Regions from separate parts of the Paraburkholderia sp. CI2 genome, predicted to be linked through region 2. Evidence: predicted binding sites of a transcription regulator. Region 2 holds the regulator's gene; each other region holds the start of a gene.

Region 1 (5,267 bases), on a different contig from region 2:
ATCTCGAAGAATTCGAGCGGATGCGCACGATCATCAACGACATGCTGTTCCTCGCGCGCGCCGATCAGGGCGAACGCGCGACGGGGCTCGTCGAGGTGTCGCTCGCGGCGGAACTCGCGCATACGCTCGAGTTTCTGGAGATTCCGCTCGAAGAGGCGCGCGTGCATGCGCAGTTGCACGGCGATGCGTTCGCGCGCGTGAACCGGTCGCTATTCGGCCGCGCGTGCACGAACCTGCTGATGAACGCGATCCAGCATTGCGAGCCGGGCGCGTCGATCAGCGTGACGATCGCGCGCGGGAAAGGACCGATGCGCGACCAGGTGCGCGTCGCCGTGGCAAATCCTGGCGAGCCGATCGCGCCGGACGTCCTCGAACATCTGTTCGACCGTTTCTATCGCGCGGAAGTCTCGCGCACCAATAGCCGCGAAAACCACGGGCTAGGGCTCGCGATCGTGAAGGCGATCGCGGAGATGCATCGCGGCACCGTGTCCGCGCACAGCGCCAACGGCGTCAACACGTTCTCGTTTTCGGTGGCGGCGTCGGCGCTGTCCACGTCAGGTGACGTGCCGGCCATGCGTGCGAACGCGACCGGCGTCGCCGGCGACAGCGCCTATTCGTCGCTCGCGAAAGGCAAGTCGGCCTGAACCGGCAGGCGCGGCTTCAGCGCCTGTTCGCTGGCCGACGTCAGCGTGCTGATGCGCACGCCCAATAGCCGCAGCTTGCGGTTCAACTCCACGCGTCGCAAACATTCGGTCGCCGCGCGGCGGATTTCGCTCGCGTCGGCGGTCGGTTCGTCGAGCGTCAGGTCGCGCGTGACGGTGCGGAAATCGTCGTAACGCAGCTTGATGCCGATCGTGCGGCACACGTAACCCTTGCGCACGAGATCGTCGGCGACACGCACGCACAGCGCCGTAAACGCGCTCGATAACGCCGGTCGATCGTGGCGCGGATGCAGATCGCGCTCGAACGTGGTCTCGCGGCTGATCGACTTCGGCTCCGATTCGACCACCACGGGTCGCTCGTCGTGACCCTGTGCGACCTGCATCAGCCAGGCGGAATAGCTGCGCCCGAAGTTGTCCTGCAAGAACCCGGCGTCGGCGGCGGCCAGATCGCCGACCGTCGCGAGGCCGAGTGTGGTCAGCTTCTGCGCGGCCTTCGGGCCGATGCCGTTGACCTTGCGCACCGGCAGCGGCCACACGCGCAGCGGTATATCGGCCGGCGTCAGGATCGTCAGGCCGTCAGGCTTGTCGAGTTCGGAGCCGATCTTCGCGAGCAGCTTGTTCGGCGCGACGCAGATCGAACACGTGAGACCGGTGGCCTGATGAACGGCGTCCTTGATGCGCCGGCCGATGTCGGCCGGTTCGCCCGCCAGGTCGGTCAGGTCGATATAGATCTCGTATGGCGAACGTGGGCGGGGTAACTCTGGACGCTCTGGTTGTAACTATCTGATTTGTATAAAACAATCAGTCACGCTTTTCTTAAAAAAAGACATTTGAGAAGCTCAGTGTCGCCCAACCTACCTGTTTTGGTCGTTTTTGGTAAGTTAGGATACATTTGCTCGGTAAGGTGGTACGCGCATTAAAAATCCAACTCGAACTGCGACGACGCCTCGCTCGCCGTCGTTCCCGCACGTTGGAGGCCGCCCGCCTTGACCCCCAGTAACCTGATGGATTTAACAAGTTCGACCCGTTTCAGGCATTGGGTGGCCGCGTGACGCAGTGCCTTAGCGTCCGCAACAGGTTCTGGGAGAGTGACGTCACGCGTTACTGTCTGAAAGTCGTTGAAGCGAAGTTTGATCCCGATCCTTCGCGCGAGATAGCCTTTACGCTGCAAATCTAGCGCCACCTGCTCGCATAAACGGGTAAATGCGGTACCGAGTTCCTGCTTGTGCCGTACGGCGTGCAGGTCTTGCTCGAATGTAGTCTCTCGACTCATCGAGACAGGCTCGCTATGAGTCACCACTGGCCTGTCGTCGAGCCCATGGGAAACTTGGCGAAGCCATGACCCATAGCTCCGTCCGAACTGTTCGATCAGCCATTGCTCGCCGCATGCGGCAATTTCACCGATCGTCGTTATCCCGAGAGACGTCAGCTTGGCGTTGGCCTTCGGCCCAATACCGTTGATTTTTCCGGCAGCCATCGGCCAGATCCTTGCTTGCAAATCTTCAAGCCGCAAAATTGTGATTCCGTCTGGCTTTTCCATGTCGGAACACAATTTTGCCAAGAGCTTATTTGGCGCAATTCCAACCGAACAGGTCAGATTGGTCGCCTCGACGACCGCGGATTTCAGGTTCCGCGCAATTTGCTCCGATTCGTCATTCAAGAACGATAGATCGGCATAGACCTCATCTATTCCCACGTCCTCGATTGTAGGACTTACGGATCGAACTGCTTCCTTGAACAGTCGTGAGTATGTTCGGTACAGGTCAAAGTTCACCGGAAGGAGAATGGCATTCGGCGCCAGTCGGGCCGCCTTCATCGCCGGCATCCCAGAGTGAACTCCGAGCGCTCGTGCTTCGTAGGTTGCAGTCGTCAATACACCTCTGCCCGTATAGTCGCGTAACCGCGAGAATTCACGCGTGCCGTCCGCGTTCGTTCGGGGGGCATCCGAACGACGGCCCGCGACCACCATGGCTTGGCCTCGCAGTTCTGGATACTGCGAAAGTTCACAAGATGCAAAGAATGCATCCATGTCAATGTGGGCTATGCGCCTATGATCTGGCATGCCTTGATACTCAAAATAGCGTTCAGTGTCTAGCTGGGCCAACGCGGCGCTCCGCAGAGCCCCGGATGATGAACATCGAAACATTGAGAAATCGCGTTCTCCCCATCAAATGCCTAAACTGTACATCCATACAGTATTTTTGTCAGGTGGCGGCACCGTTTTTGTAATATAAATGGGGAGTTCCGGCGAGGGCTGGGCTGCTTCCTCATGTCTATTCGGGTGGGCGACGGAGGAGACTAAGTCCGACCCGGTTGCAAAGGAGGTGTGCTACTTCCATCGATGAAACGTTGAAGCGGATCGTCACATGCAGTCGCGTATCGACGCACCCTACGTTTCGGCGCTTGAGGCGGATGGCAAGACTGTCCGTCGTCGACGGGTTTCATGTGCAGGGCCCGCTTGCTTTTCTCTCGGGGCCCCGCGCCCAAGCCCCAACTCGAACTGCGCTGAGGAACCGAAAGAATGATAGCGAGCATCGCGTCGCCGGCAAAGATCGGCCCATCTTCAGCCGATCAACTTCGGCCTATGAGAAACAGTTCAACGACCGCTCCCAGGCCGTTATCGGACGTCGCGCCGGCTCCCGCCGCTCGCTGGTTTGCCTTGTGGTCAAGAGGGGATGTCTGCATTCGCGTGAGTTTTTCGCGAGCCGCCGAGGCGACGGCGTCGTCATCGATCGAGACATGCCGGCCACGTGCTGACTGCAGGCACGTCTGGGCGAACACGCGGCGTCGTGCGGCGCGATTCGACGTCCGATCGGCCTACGGTCGCCGCCGCGATGATGCCCGGTCTGGCATGGCTTTCGTACAGTGCCTGCGCTACAGCCGGCACGAAGCTGCTTGAGCTGACCGGCCATTCGCGGTTGATCGCAGCAGCGGTGTTCGCGTACGTTGCGTTCGACTGTCTTTGCTTCGCCGAGCCGCGTTGATCGCCGCTCGCGCTCGCTCTGCTGGTGAACATCGGACGTCGAACGTCACGCAGCCGACAAGATCCGCTCGGCACAGGAATAAAACGCGCGCACCGGTTGTTCTGCTGTTTGAGACGCTCACCCCGCTTTTGATCAGCCACGCATTCAGCCGAAGGGAAGTTACACAATGGGAATGGACTTCAGTGCGCTAAACCAATATGCACGCCGCGAGTACAAGTTTGCTCAGAGCGACTCTTTTCAGAAGATCAATCGAGACGTGATGGGCAGCAACTATTCGGAAAGTCTGGCCCATGGTGTTTGTATGGGCGCCGTGCTGAACTGGGTCAAGGAAAAAATGACCACCTCCAACGGCATTCTGAACAAGGACGGTCCGTTGCTGCACCCGACGACGAAGCGGTTCGCCAATCCGTTGAATCCAGTCAGCCGCATGAGCCAAGGTATTTCGCCGCCGGCGGGTTCCCCGCTCGCAAGTTTGATCGACAAGGGTAAAAGCGGTCCGCGCAACGCAGATACCATGCTGGCTGCCGCGATGACGCAAAACGCTTACAGCGGCAGACCGGTGAGCACGGTCGCCCGCGAACTGGGGCTCGTAGAAGCAGACTTGGAAGACGACATTCATATCGCACAGGAACCGGCGCCCGGCGGCGGTGTCAACCGACTTGACGACAAGACCATTGCGGAAGCTGGGGAAAACCTCCGCAAAGGCAGGGCGGTCATCATCGAGGTCGAATGCACGCAAGGCAAGCATGCGATCGCGTTCTATCGTAGCCGCGGTGGGTCGTTGTATTTCTTCGATCCCAACGCCGGAGTCTACGCGCTTGACACGCCGTATAAGGAGTATGGCGATGGCTTCGTGGTCGATGCCACGCTGCTCGCGTTCGTCAAGTCCTGGCTCGATGCCTACGTAAAGCAAAGAAATTTCGAATTCACGACACCGCACCGAAATTTTTATCACGTGTTCAAGCGGAGCACCGCTTGATGGCTAGCAGCTCGCGACGTCGGGAAGGTTCAGCCATGCACGGCGTCGTCGTAGTCATTCGGGCACGCGTGTTCGGCGAGGGTGGTCAGTGCCGGCGCCTGATCGCCGCGACGCGAGCCGCCGCAAAAATCACCTCACGGCCACACGCGTTGCGGCACCCCGACGTGTGTCGACCGCAATTCGGGACTCGATGCCGCCGCGTGCGCATCGAAGCGCCCACGCACGCGGTGCAGGCAGCTCACGGGTTACCACCGGTTCGACGGCCGTCCGCGGCCAATGCTGCCGGCCAACTTCGGGCGATGCCTCCGCTGCGCACGGTCGCAACAGGGTTTTGCCGGCGGACCAAGACCGTCGGGCCACAATGCGCGGTGACGCAGGAAGCCGTGGCCGTTGTTCCCTCGGAATGAGCCATTCAACAAGGAAAAGTCGAGTCAACGAACGTCCGTTGTACCTTGGAAGCCGCCCTATATGTCGCGCTGGGTCGACGGGCCGCTGCGGGTCGACCTTCGCGTGTCGGCGAGCCGACGAGCCACCGTTCAGCAGTTGATAACACCGGCGAATGTGATTGACGTGTAGAACGGTCTCCAGGCATGGGGCGCTAAAATTGTACGTAGCATTGGTCCGTTCCGTGGAACCGATTGC
Region 2 (5,267 bases):
CCGATGAACGTCAGCGCGACCAGCGCGCCCGCCGGCGTGAACGCGATCTTGATGCCGAGCGGCGCGAGGAACTGGCCGATCCAGCCGTTGCCCGCATACACGGCCGCGAGCGAAATGCCCGCCACCGAGGTGGGCAACGCGAACGGCAGATCGACGACCGCATCGACGACACGCTTGAACGGAAACGTGTAGCGCACCAGCACCCACGCGACGAGAAAGCCGAACACTGCGTTGATCAGTGCGCCGCCTAGCGCCGAGAAAAACGTCAGCCGATACGACGCGAGCACACGCGGCGACGTGACCGCGCGCACGAACTGATCCCAGTCGAGCGTCGCGGTTTTCAGAAAGGTCGCCGCCAATGGAATCAGCACCACGAGGCTCAGATAAGCCACCGTGATGCCGAGTGTCAGGCCAAAACCGGGCAATGCGCTCGGCTTGCGGAAGGTCAACATGGTCATGCTGGATACTCGTTCATGGTTGATGCTCGCGCGGTTGTTCGTTTTGCCGTGTTCCGCACTGCGGCGGTCCTGCCGCACCGCTGGCCACCGGACCCCGTTAGCCGAAAGCGCGCCCATTGGGCGCGCCCTTTTTCCCCTGGCGGTGATTCAGGCGGTGGTTACTGCGGCTGATAAATCGAATCGAACACGCCGCCGTCCGCGAAATGGGTCTTCTGCGCGTTGGTCCAACCGCCGAACGAATCGTCGATCGTGTACAGCTTCAGCTTCGGAAACTTCGCGGTCAGATCGGCGGGCACCTTGGTGGAACGCGGACGATAGAAATTGCGCGCGGCGATCTCCTGACCTTGCTCGCTATACAGGAAGTTCAGATATGCCTCGGCCAGCTTGCGCGTGCCGTGTTTGTCGACGACCTTGTCGACCACCGCGACCGGCGGCTCGGCCAGAATGCTCACCGACGGCACCACGATCTCGAACCTGTCCGGACCAAACTCCTTCAGCGACAGGAACGCCTCGTTTTCCCACGCGATCAGCACGTCGCCGATACCGCGCTGCACGAAGCTCGTGGTCGCGCCGCGCGCGCCCGAATCGAGCACGCCGGCGTTCCTGTACAGCTTGCCGACGAACTCCCTGGCCTTCTGGTCGTTGCCGCCCGGTTGATGCTCGGCGTACGCCCACGCGGCCAGATAATTCCAGCGCGCGCCGCCCGAGGTCTTCGGATTCGGCGTCACGATCGACACGCCCGGTTTCACCAGATCGTCCCAATCCTTGATGTGCTTCGGGTTGCCCTTGCGCACCAGAAACACGATCGTCGACGTGTACGGCGATGCGTTGTCCGGCAGACGCTTTTGCCAGTTCCTGTCGACGAGCCCCTTGTTCGCGATCGCGTCGATGTCATAGGCGAGCGCAAGCGTCACGACGTCGGCCTGCAGTCCGTCGAGCACCGAGCGAGCCTGCGCGCCCGAGCCGCCGTGCGACTGCCTGAAGGTGACGGCTTCGCCGGTCCTGGCCTTCCATTCCTTGCCGAATGCCTGATTGATGTCCTGATACAGCTCGCGCGTCGGATCGTAGGACACGTTCAACAGCGTGGTGTCGGCGTGCGCGACGCCGCTTGCGCCCAACATGCCGAGCGCCCCCGCCGCGCCGACGGCGAGCGCCGCGATCAGTTTTCTGGTTCGAGCCGCAAGCCCCATATGCCGATGGTTCATTTCGATTTTTCTCCGCGTGATGGTCCGCTGATGAGCGTCTGGTGTTGTTCTGCGTCGCGGTCACGTGCCCATGAGCGCCAACCGGAGGCCAGTCTATCGAAGCGCTTTCATTATTAAAAATAATGTTTCTTCATTTTTTAATGCTCAAAAGTGGTAACGACAGATGCGCCGGCGGTTGGGACGCCGACAACGCCGTCATGTCGCCGACAAACGACGCCCCAGCGCGACCCTTGCGCCGAACTTAAAGTAAAGCTTGAAATGCGCCGAATACTGTATAAAAATACAGTCACCTGTTCATACATACAGTGGCCATGACAAAACTCACCGCACGACAGCAGCAGGTTTTCGATCTGATCCGCCGCGCGATCGAACGCACCGGCTTTCCGCCCACTCGCGCGGAAATTGCCGCCGAACTCGGGTTCAGCTCGGCCAATTCCGCGGAAGAGCATCTGCGCGCGCTGGCGCGCAAGGGCGTGATCGAACTCGCGGCCGGCGCGTCGCGCGGCATCCGCCTGCTGTCCGGGCAGGAGGACGCGCCGTACCAGTTCACCCTGCCGCATGCGGGCCTGATGCAGTTGTCGTTGCCGCTGATCGGCCGGGTCGCGGCGGGTAGCCCGATCCTCGCGCAGGAACATATCTCGCAGCACTACGCGTGTGACCCGGCGCTGTTCTCGAGCAAGCCCGACTACCTGCTGAAGGTGCGCGGCCTGTCGATGCGCGACGCGGGCATTCTCGACGGCGACCTGCTCGCGGTGCAAAAGCGCACCGAAGCGAAGGACGGCCAGATCATCATTGCGCGGCTTGGCGACGACGTGACGGTCAAACGTCTGAAGCGCCGGCCGAACGGCATCGAACTGATCGCCGAAAACCCCGATTACGACAACATCTTCGTGGAATCCGGCAGCGCCGATTTCGCGCTCGAAGGGATCGCGGTCGGGCTGATCCGCCCCAGCGAGTTCTGATCTTTCGCTGTCGCCGGAACGCTTGCGCCGGTTTGTCCAACCCAAGCCGCATTTACGCCCGCATCTACGCCCGCATCTACGCCGAATTACCTGGAGAGACTCATGGAACGCCTTGCCCGCCTGTTGCCCTTTCGCCAGTTCGGCCGTCTGCGCCATCTGCGCAAGCTCACGCCCTGCGCGCTAATCGAGGCGCCCGCTGCGCGCACGCCGTCGCTGTTCGACGCGACTGCCGAAGCTTCCGGTCTGCCGTCGTCGTTGCCGGCGTTCGCGCGCGTGTCGCTGAATTCGGCGCTGAACATCGCCGAGCCCGCGCGTCGCGCGCCGGTGCGGGTCTATCATGGACCGTCGCGACTGATCATGGTCGGCACGGTCGACGCTGTATGCCGTATGATCGATCGTTGCATAGCCGACGAAGCCAACGTGCACGGCGCGGTGTTCGAAGCCTGAGCGAATCCTGAGTACGCATGCAACAAGCACTTCGGATGTTCAGAGATTCGCGTGGGATGGGATCGTTTCGACCTCGCCGTGGTCGACGTTAGATCATCACTGACGTGGAGTCCCATTCGATGACAATTCGGAAACGCACACAGGGCAGCGCCACCCGGCCGCTGCTGATCACGCTGATCGTGGTGATCGTGATTGCCGCGCTGGGCTTTATTTATGCGTCACCGTATCTCGCGGTGAACAATCTCAAACGCGCCGCCGATGCGCGTGACGTGCAAACCGTCAATCAGTATGTGGACTTTCCCGCGCTACGCGATAGCCTGAAGCAACAGGTGGGCGCCATGCTGACACGCCGGCTCGAGGCGGATGCCGGCAACAAGATGGCCACGATCGGCGCGGTGATCGGCGTGACGCTGATCGGCCCGCTCGTCGATGCCTATGCGACACCCGACGGCGTCGCAGCGCTGCTGAACGGCATGCCGCCGCGTGGCACGCCGGGCGAGCAACCGTCCGCGCCGCCAGCCGCGGGCGGCGAAGCGCCGGCCGCACCAGCCGCGGGCGACACCACCACGCAGGCAAGCGCCCCGCCGCCCGGGCGTCAAAGCACGGCCGGCTATCGCAGTCTCAACGAGTTTGTCATTACGTACCGGCGTGGCGAAGGTAACGCGAATTATTCGGCAATCTTTCGTCGCGAAGGTCTGGTCACGTGGAAGCTCGCGGCGATCAATCTGAACGAGTGAGATTGAAGCCTGGCCGGATGGGATGCGTGGCTGGCCATCGGGGCCGGCCACGCGACAGGGTCTATTCACCTCTGGGCTAGATGACGGGGCGCGCGGCTTCGCGTCCCTCACTAGCCCATTACGCCGCAGCCGCCTGCTGCTGCTCCTGCGCGGACGAGCACGCCACCAGAATGCTGCACGACACGCGGTCGAGCAGCGGCGTGTTGCCCGCCCCCATCCACCACCGCGACAAACCGGTCCGGCAGCGATGACCCACCACCACGAGGTCGACCTGCAACTCGTTGGCAAGATTGGCGATCTCGTCGATCGGATGACCGAATGCGAAATGCCCTTGCGCGCTCACGCCTCGCTCGGTCAGCCAGTTCACGCCCTCCTGCAGAATCTCGCGGGCCGTTTTTTCGAAGCTGCCGCAGGCGACGTCCGTCAACAGGCCCGCGCTCTGCGCGATGCTCGAACGCATGTCGACGACCGACAGCAGATGCGTTTCCGCCTTCAGTTCCAACGCCAGATCGGCACCGCAACGCAGGGCTTTGCGGCCTTCGCGCGAGCCGTCGTAGCACAACAGGATTTTCTGGTAGCTCGCCATCTGTTTTCTCCATTCGCGCGGAAAGCGCGGTCTGAATCAATCATGGTGCGCCGCAATTCGGCTTGCAAGGGATGGAAAACGCTAAGTGCATACTCGGTGCATGCCGATCCAGTCTGCACAAGCGTTGGGCGACCCGACGCAGCGTTTGCACACAGATGCCGCAATGCAAAATTTCGTTTGCGAACGCTGCGTCGACACACTGCGGGCCGGTTGACGTGCCAGTCGTGCCACCGCCAATCAGCGGCGCCAATCGACACCGACGAGCGCATCGCACCCCACGCACGACGCGTTCCCGGACACCCGCTCGCATCAGCGATCCGATACCTGGAGTAAGCGGCTTCGCGTGCGCAATGCGTGCATCGCAGGTATGTTGTGTGTCTTGCGCGTACGTTGTATCTTCTTCCGGAGCCTTGCTCGAGCCATGCCCACCGCCCCCATCGAATTCCATCAGGTCAGGAAAAGCTACGGCGAAAAAACGGTCGTCGACGGATTGTCGTTTCATGTGAACACCGGCGAATGCTTCGGGCTGCTCGGCCCCAACGGCGCCGGTAAGACCACGACATTGCGCATGCTGCTCGGCATTGCGGCGCCCGACGCCGGCGCGATCCGGCTGTGCGACGAGCCGATCCCGGGCCGCGCGCGCCTCGCGCGCTCGCGCGTCGGCGTGGTGCCGCAGTTCGACAACCTCGATCCCGATTTCACGGTGCGCGAAAATCTGCTCGTATTCGGCCGCTACTTCGGTCTGAGCGCCGCGCAGTGTCGCGCGGCGGTGCCGGGTCTGCTCGAATTCGCTCGCCTCGAGAACAAGGCGGACGCGCGCGTGAGCGAACTGTCGGGCGGCATGAAGCGGCGCCTCACGCTCGCGCGCGCGC
Region 3 (5,267 bases), on a different contig from region 2:
CGCCACCCAGACGGGCGACCACGCTGTCGCTATGTGTTTTGGCCTGCAAGGACGGCGCCGATTTGCGCTCCTGGCCTTTCAGCAGCCACCAGCGCTTCGCGCTCAGCAAGACGTCGCCGCCTTGCCCGGCATCCGCATGCGCGGCTACCTTGACCCAGCCTTTGAGACCATAGGCGTCGACGATTGCGCCGACTTCGACCGCATCGGCCGGCCAGCTTGCGGCCGTTTCGATGCGCATTTCTGCAGCTTCGAAATCGGCGTTCGCAGCACTGGCTTGCGCCTCTTTCGCCTTGCCGTCGGTTCGTTCGACCGGCTTGCGGACGAATGCACCGAACGACGCCTGACCAGACGCCTTTGCGCGCGAAGCTGCCTTGACGCTACCAGAACTGCCGGAATCACGCACAGACATCGAATAACCTCGACAACAACTTCGCAGCCTGCTTTGGCGTCTGCTTCAGTAAAACAAATTGCGCATCGGACTGCTCACGCGAGTTGCGCGAGCCGCCGGCCGAACCGACGACGATACGCCTGCGGGCCGCCATATCAAGCAGCCGGCTGCGCCTTTTGCGCTTCCTTCACGAGACGTTCGACGGTCGGCGACAGTTGCGCGCCAACACCTTGCCAGTACGTCAGGCGATCCTGAGCGATACGCAGGGACTCGCCCTTCGTAGCGACCGGGTTGTAGAAACCGACGCGCTCGATGAAGCGGCCGTCACGACGGCTGCGCGAGTCGGTGGCGACGATGTTGTAGAACGGGCGCTTCTTGGAGCCGCCACGAGCCAAGCGGATGATGACCATACTAGAATCCTTGAAAACCGGGGTTCGGAACGACTGAAACACGCGATTATAGCGGGAAACCAACGCCATAACAAACACTTACCGGGATAAACTGCGGAACCGGGCTGCACCCACCTTCTACAAGAGGTGCGAGAACCGGTTCAAACGCCCGAATTACCTGAAGGAGCGCCTGTGCAACGCCAGCCGAAACTCCCGTTTCCGTTCGCCTTTTGTGCCTTTTTCGTACGCTTTGCTGGACTTTCGCGCACCTCGTGCAGCCGGATTCTACGTGCGGTAGCGGCCGCGGTTATCGCCGCGCAGGCGTTGACGGCAATCGCCGCGCTGCCCATCGAGAAAATCAAGCTGCCGCCGGGCTTTCACATCGAAGTGTTGTCGGACGAGGTGCCGAGCGCGCGCGCGATGACGTTGTCGCCCAAGGGCATTCTCTACGTGGGCAGCGACGATGGCCATGTGTATGCGCTCGAGCTGCGGAACGGCCGCGTGACGGGTCACCACGTGATCGCGTCCGGGCTGCAGATGCCCGCCGGCGTCGCGTGGCGCGACGGCGCGCTGTATGTGTCGGCCGTGTCGAAAATCGTGCGCTTCGATGCGATCGACTCGCACCTGAACGATCCGCCGAAACCCGTCGTTGTCACCGACAAGCTGCCGACGGACACGCATCACGGCTGGAAATTCATCGCGTTCGGCCCGGATGGCAAGCTGTACGTGCCGCAAGGCGCGCCGTGCAATATTTGCCAGAGAGATCCGGACCGCTTTGCGATGATTGGCCGCATGAACCCGGACGGCAGCCACTACGAGGTCGTCGCGCGCGGCATCCGCAATTCGGTCGGCTTCGCGTGGCATCCGGTCACCCACGAACTTTGGTTCACCGACAACGGTCGCGACCTGCTCGGCGACGATATTCCGAGCGACAAGCTCAACCGCGCGCCGCTAGTCGGCATGAACTTCGGCTTTCCGTACTGTCACGGCGGCGACACGCCCGACCCCGAGTTCGGCAAGGATCATCCGTGCAGCGAATTCACGCCGCCAGTGGTCAAGCTTGGCGCGCACGTGGCGGCGCTTGGCATGCGCTTCTACGACGGCCCGATGTTTCCAGCCGACTACCGCAACAATATCTTCATCGCCGAGCACGGCTCGTGGAACCGCAGCAAGAAGGTCGGCTACCGCGTCGTGCGCGTGATCACCGACCCTGACGGCAGCCACGCACGCCAGCAGGTCTTTGCCGAAGGCTGGCTGCAACCCGGCGAATCGGTCTGGGGCCGCCCCGCCGACGTGTTGCCGCTGCCAGACGGTTCGCTACTGATCAGCGACGATACCGCCGGCGCGATCTATCGCGTCACGTATTCAGCGCCGTAATACGCGGATGCACGCATGTCCGGCTGAACGGCTGCACTCACCTTGAGCCAGGTCCGGCGCATCCCGCCACCCCGCTTTCAGCCTGGGCGATCGTCCTCCACGTGACCACCCGCGCGCCGCAGGCGTAGAATGCGCGTCGGCCCGCGCCCCCGCGGCGCGCCGCTCCTTTCGACCGCCCGTCACTCTGCCCACGCGTTCATGCCCACCGCTGCCTCGACTTCCCCGCGCTTCAGATCCAAGACGCTCACCGCCGCGTTGGCGTTCCTGTTCGGCAGCCTCGGCGCCCACCGCTTCTATCTGTACGGCACCCGAGACATCTACGGCTGGGCGCATCTACTCGGCACGCTGGTCGGCATTCCCGGCGTGATGCTGCTGGTCGCGACCGAGCGCGCGTCGATCCTGGGCTGGGCGCTCGCGCCGATCGGCGCGGTTTCGCTGTTTGCCGCGTTTCTGGCGGCGCTCGTCTACGGGCTGCGTCCTGATCAGAAATGGGATGCGCAATTCAACACCCACACGCAACGCAAAAGCCGCTCCGGCTGGACGGTCATTTTCGTCGTGATCTTTTCGCTGCTGATCGGTGCGTTTCTGCTGATGACCGGTCTCGCGCTCGCGTTCCAGACCTACTTCGAAAGTCAGGTCGAAGCGGCCAAAGCGATTTCGCAGTAATGCCCCAGTGGCGGGACCCGCAGACGTTCCTGCGCGCTAGAAAAGCCTCAGTTGCGGATTGTCGCGCGCCGGTGCGCTCACCTGCTCGGCGCGCGGCGGCTCGATCCGGCGGAAATGCGACATGTCGAGAATGCCGCGGTCGCGCCCGTTCAACCCTAACCGGCGCACGGCCTTGTGAAAGCGCTGCCTGAGCAGATCCGCCCATAAGCCCTCTCCCTTCATGCGGGTCGAGAACGAAGAATCGTAATCTTTGCCGCCTCGCATGTCGCGCACACGGCTCATCACGCGCTCGGCCCGATCCGGGAAATGTGCGCCCAGCCAATCCTTGAACAGCGGCGCGACCTCCCACGGCAGCCGCAGCACGATATAGCTCGCATTGCTGGCGCCCGCTTCGGCGCATGCTTCGAGCACGCGCTCCATATCCGGTTCGGTGACGAACGGGATCACCGGCGCGATGCTGACGCCGACCGGAATGCCCGCCTCGCTGAGCGTACGGATCGTGCGCAGCCGGCGCGACGGCGTGGCCGCGCGCGGTTCGAGCGTGCGCGCGATGTCGGCGTCCAGCGTCGTGATGGTGATCGCCGCCATGAATTGCCCGCGCCCGGCCATCGGCGCAAGCAGGTCGATGTCGCGCTCGATCAGCGATGATTTGGTGATCGCCGCGAACGGGTGGTTGCGCTCGCTGAGCACCTCGATCACACGACGCGTAAGACGCAAGTCACGTTCGGCCGGCTGCCATGCATCGGTGGCGACGCCGAGCGCGATCGGCTCGGGTACATAGGATTTCTTCGACAGTTCCCGCTCGAGCAGTTCGGGCGCGTTGATCTTCGCGTAGATGCGGCTTTCGAAATCGAGCCCGGGCGACAAGCCCAGGTAGCTGTGCGTGGGCCGCGCGAAGCAATAGATGCAGCCGTGTTCGCAGCCCCGGTAAGGATTCAGCGACACATTGAACGGAATGTCCGGCGACGCATTGCGTGTGAGGATGGTTTTTGCGCGCTCCTCGAACACCTGCGTGCGCAGGACCTTCGGCTCCCCGTCTTCGTCGGCCGTCTGCCAGCCGTCGTGGACGGCTTCGCGCTGGTCGACTTCGTAGCGGCCTTGCAGGTTCGTGACCGCGCCGCGCCCCTTGCGAGGCGCCGGCGGCGCGATCGGAAATTCGGGAATGTCAGGGGTGTCGGGGTCATCCACGGCGGGCCACGCAAAGCAAACGCAAACAGGAAGCGCCAAAGGAAAGCGGCGCAAAACACCTGTATAAATATACAGTGTTTACGCCGTTTGTCGAGCACTTCGTTGGTCGCTTGATGCGCGTCCAACCCCTCAGTGAACCGGCAACCTACTCGCCCACCGCGATCGTCAGCGTCTCCTTGATTTCCTCCATCACCACATAGCTCTTCGACTGCACCGCGCCCGGCAGCTGCAGCAGGATGTCGCCGAGCAACTTGCGGTAATCGGCCATTTCGCCGATGCGCGCCTTGATCAGATAGTCGAAATCGCCCGACACGAGGTGGCACTCGAGCACCTCGGGGATCTTCTGCACCTCGCGCCGGAACAGATCGAACATGTTGCCACTCTTGTGATCGAGCGTGATCTCGACGAACACGAGCAGCGCCGCGCCCAGCTCGGCCGGGTTCACGCGGGCGTAGTAGCCGGTGATCACGCCGTCGCGCTCCATCCGCTTGACGCGCTCGATGCACGGCGTCACCGACAGACCGACCTGCTCCGCCAGGTCCTTCATCGCCATACGGCCGTCCTGCTGCAGGAGCCGCAGGATCTTGTGATCGAGCTTGTCGAGAGCCCGCACGGGCTGGCGCTGGGTACGCATGGTGTTTTTTCTAAAAATGATGAAAATACAATAACAAAACCTGTCTCACTGTTAATAGTATAGCGGTTAACACTGGGCAAACGGCATTTCACCTCACATTGCAGCTCGCCGGATCGAATCAGATCGAACCTCCGACGAGCGCCTTGCCCTCACTCAATTTTTGGATATCTGGAGCAGCTATGCGAGTCGTCGTTTTGGGCAGTGGCGTCGTCGGCGTGACGAGTGCGTATTACCTCGCGCGCGCCGGTCACGAAGTGACCGTTATCGATCGCGAGGCCGGCCCGGCGCTCGAAACCAGTTTCGCCAACGCGGGCCAGATCTCGCCGGGCTACGCTTCGCCGTGGGCCGCCCCGGGCGTGCCGCTGAAGGCCGTCAAGTGGATGTTCCAGAAGCACGCGCCGCTAGCGATTCGCGTCGACGGCACCGCGTTCCAACTGCAATGGATGTGGCAGATGCTGCAGAACTGCACGGCGCCGCGCTATGCGGTGAACAAGGGCCGTATGGTGCGGCTGGCCGAATACAGCCGCGACTGCCTGCAGGCGTTGCGCGCCGACACCGGCATCGAGTACGAAGGCCGCACCGGCGGCACGCTGCAGGTATTTCGCACGCAACAGCAGTTCGACGG

Evidence for each region. Region 2 encodes LexA, which represses DNA repair genes until DNA is damaged. Its sites were predicted from a motif close to ACTGTATNNNNATACAGT; they were not measured.
Region 1: dinB (DNA polymerase IV) is a predicted target of LexA. The motif match lies at 2,842-2,859, and genes of this name have one in related genera.
Region 3: HDG32_RS33315 (PA0069 family radical SAM protein) is a predicted target of LexA. The motif match lies at 4,067-4,084, and genes of this name have one in related genera.

Annotation. Positions count from the first base shown of each region.
Region 1 covers NZ_JACHDL010000020.1:128,571-133,837, reverse strand. The annotation lists gene HDG32_RS25030 (heavy metal sensor histidine kinase) at 1-644, shown strand, start outside; partial or broken gene HDG32_RS25025 (DNA polymerase IV) at 611-1,396, opposite strand; gene dinB (DNA polymerase IV) at 1,579-2,724, opposite strand; gene HDG32_RS25015 (hypothetical protein) at 3,813-4,625, shown strand.
Region 2 covers NZ_JACHDL010000002.1:204,579-209,845, forward strand. The annotation lists gene cysT (sulfate ABC transporter permease subunit CysT) at 1-458, opposite strand, end outside; gene HDG32_RS04700 (sulfate ABC transporter substrate-binding protein) at 617-1,663, opposite strand; gene lexA (transcriptional repressor LexA) at 1,975-2,625, shown strand; gene HDG32_RS04710 (hypothetical protein) at 2,728-3,072, shown strand; gene HDG32_RS04715 (DUF2939 domain-containing protein) at 3,192-3,809, shown strand; gene HDG32_RS04720 (universal stress protein) at 3,928-4,395, opposite strand; gene nodI (nodulation factor ABC transporter ATP-binding protein NodI) at 4,817-5,267, shown strand, end outside.
Region 3 covers NZ_JACHDL010000037.1:51,245-56,511, forward strand. The annotation lists gene rimM (ribosome maturation factor RimM) at 1-409, opposite strand, end outside; gene rpsP (30S ribosomal protein S16) at 544-798, opposite strand; gene HDG32_RS33305 (sorbosone dehydrogenase family protein) at 970-2,154, shown strand; gene HDG32_RS33310 (NINE protein) at 2,353-2,820, shown strand; gene HDG32_RS33315 (PA0069 family radical SAM protein) at 2,857-4,008, opposite strand; gene HDG32_RS33320 (Lrp/AsnC ligand binding domain-containing protein) at 4,154-4,642, opposite strand; gene HDG32_RS33325 (D-amino acid dehydrogenase) at 4,822-5,267, shown strand, end outside.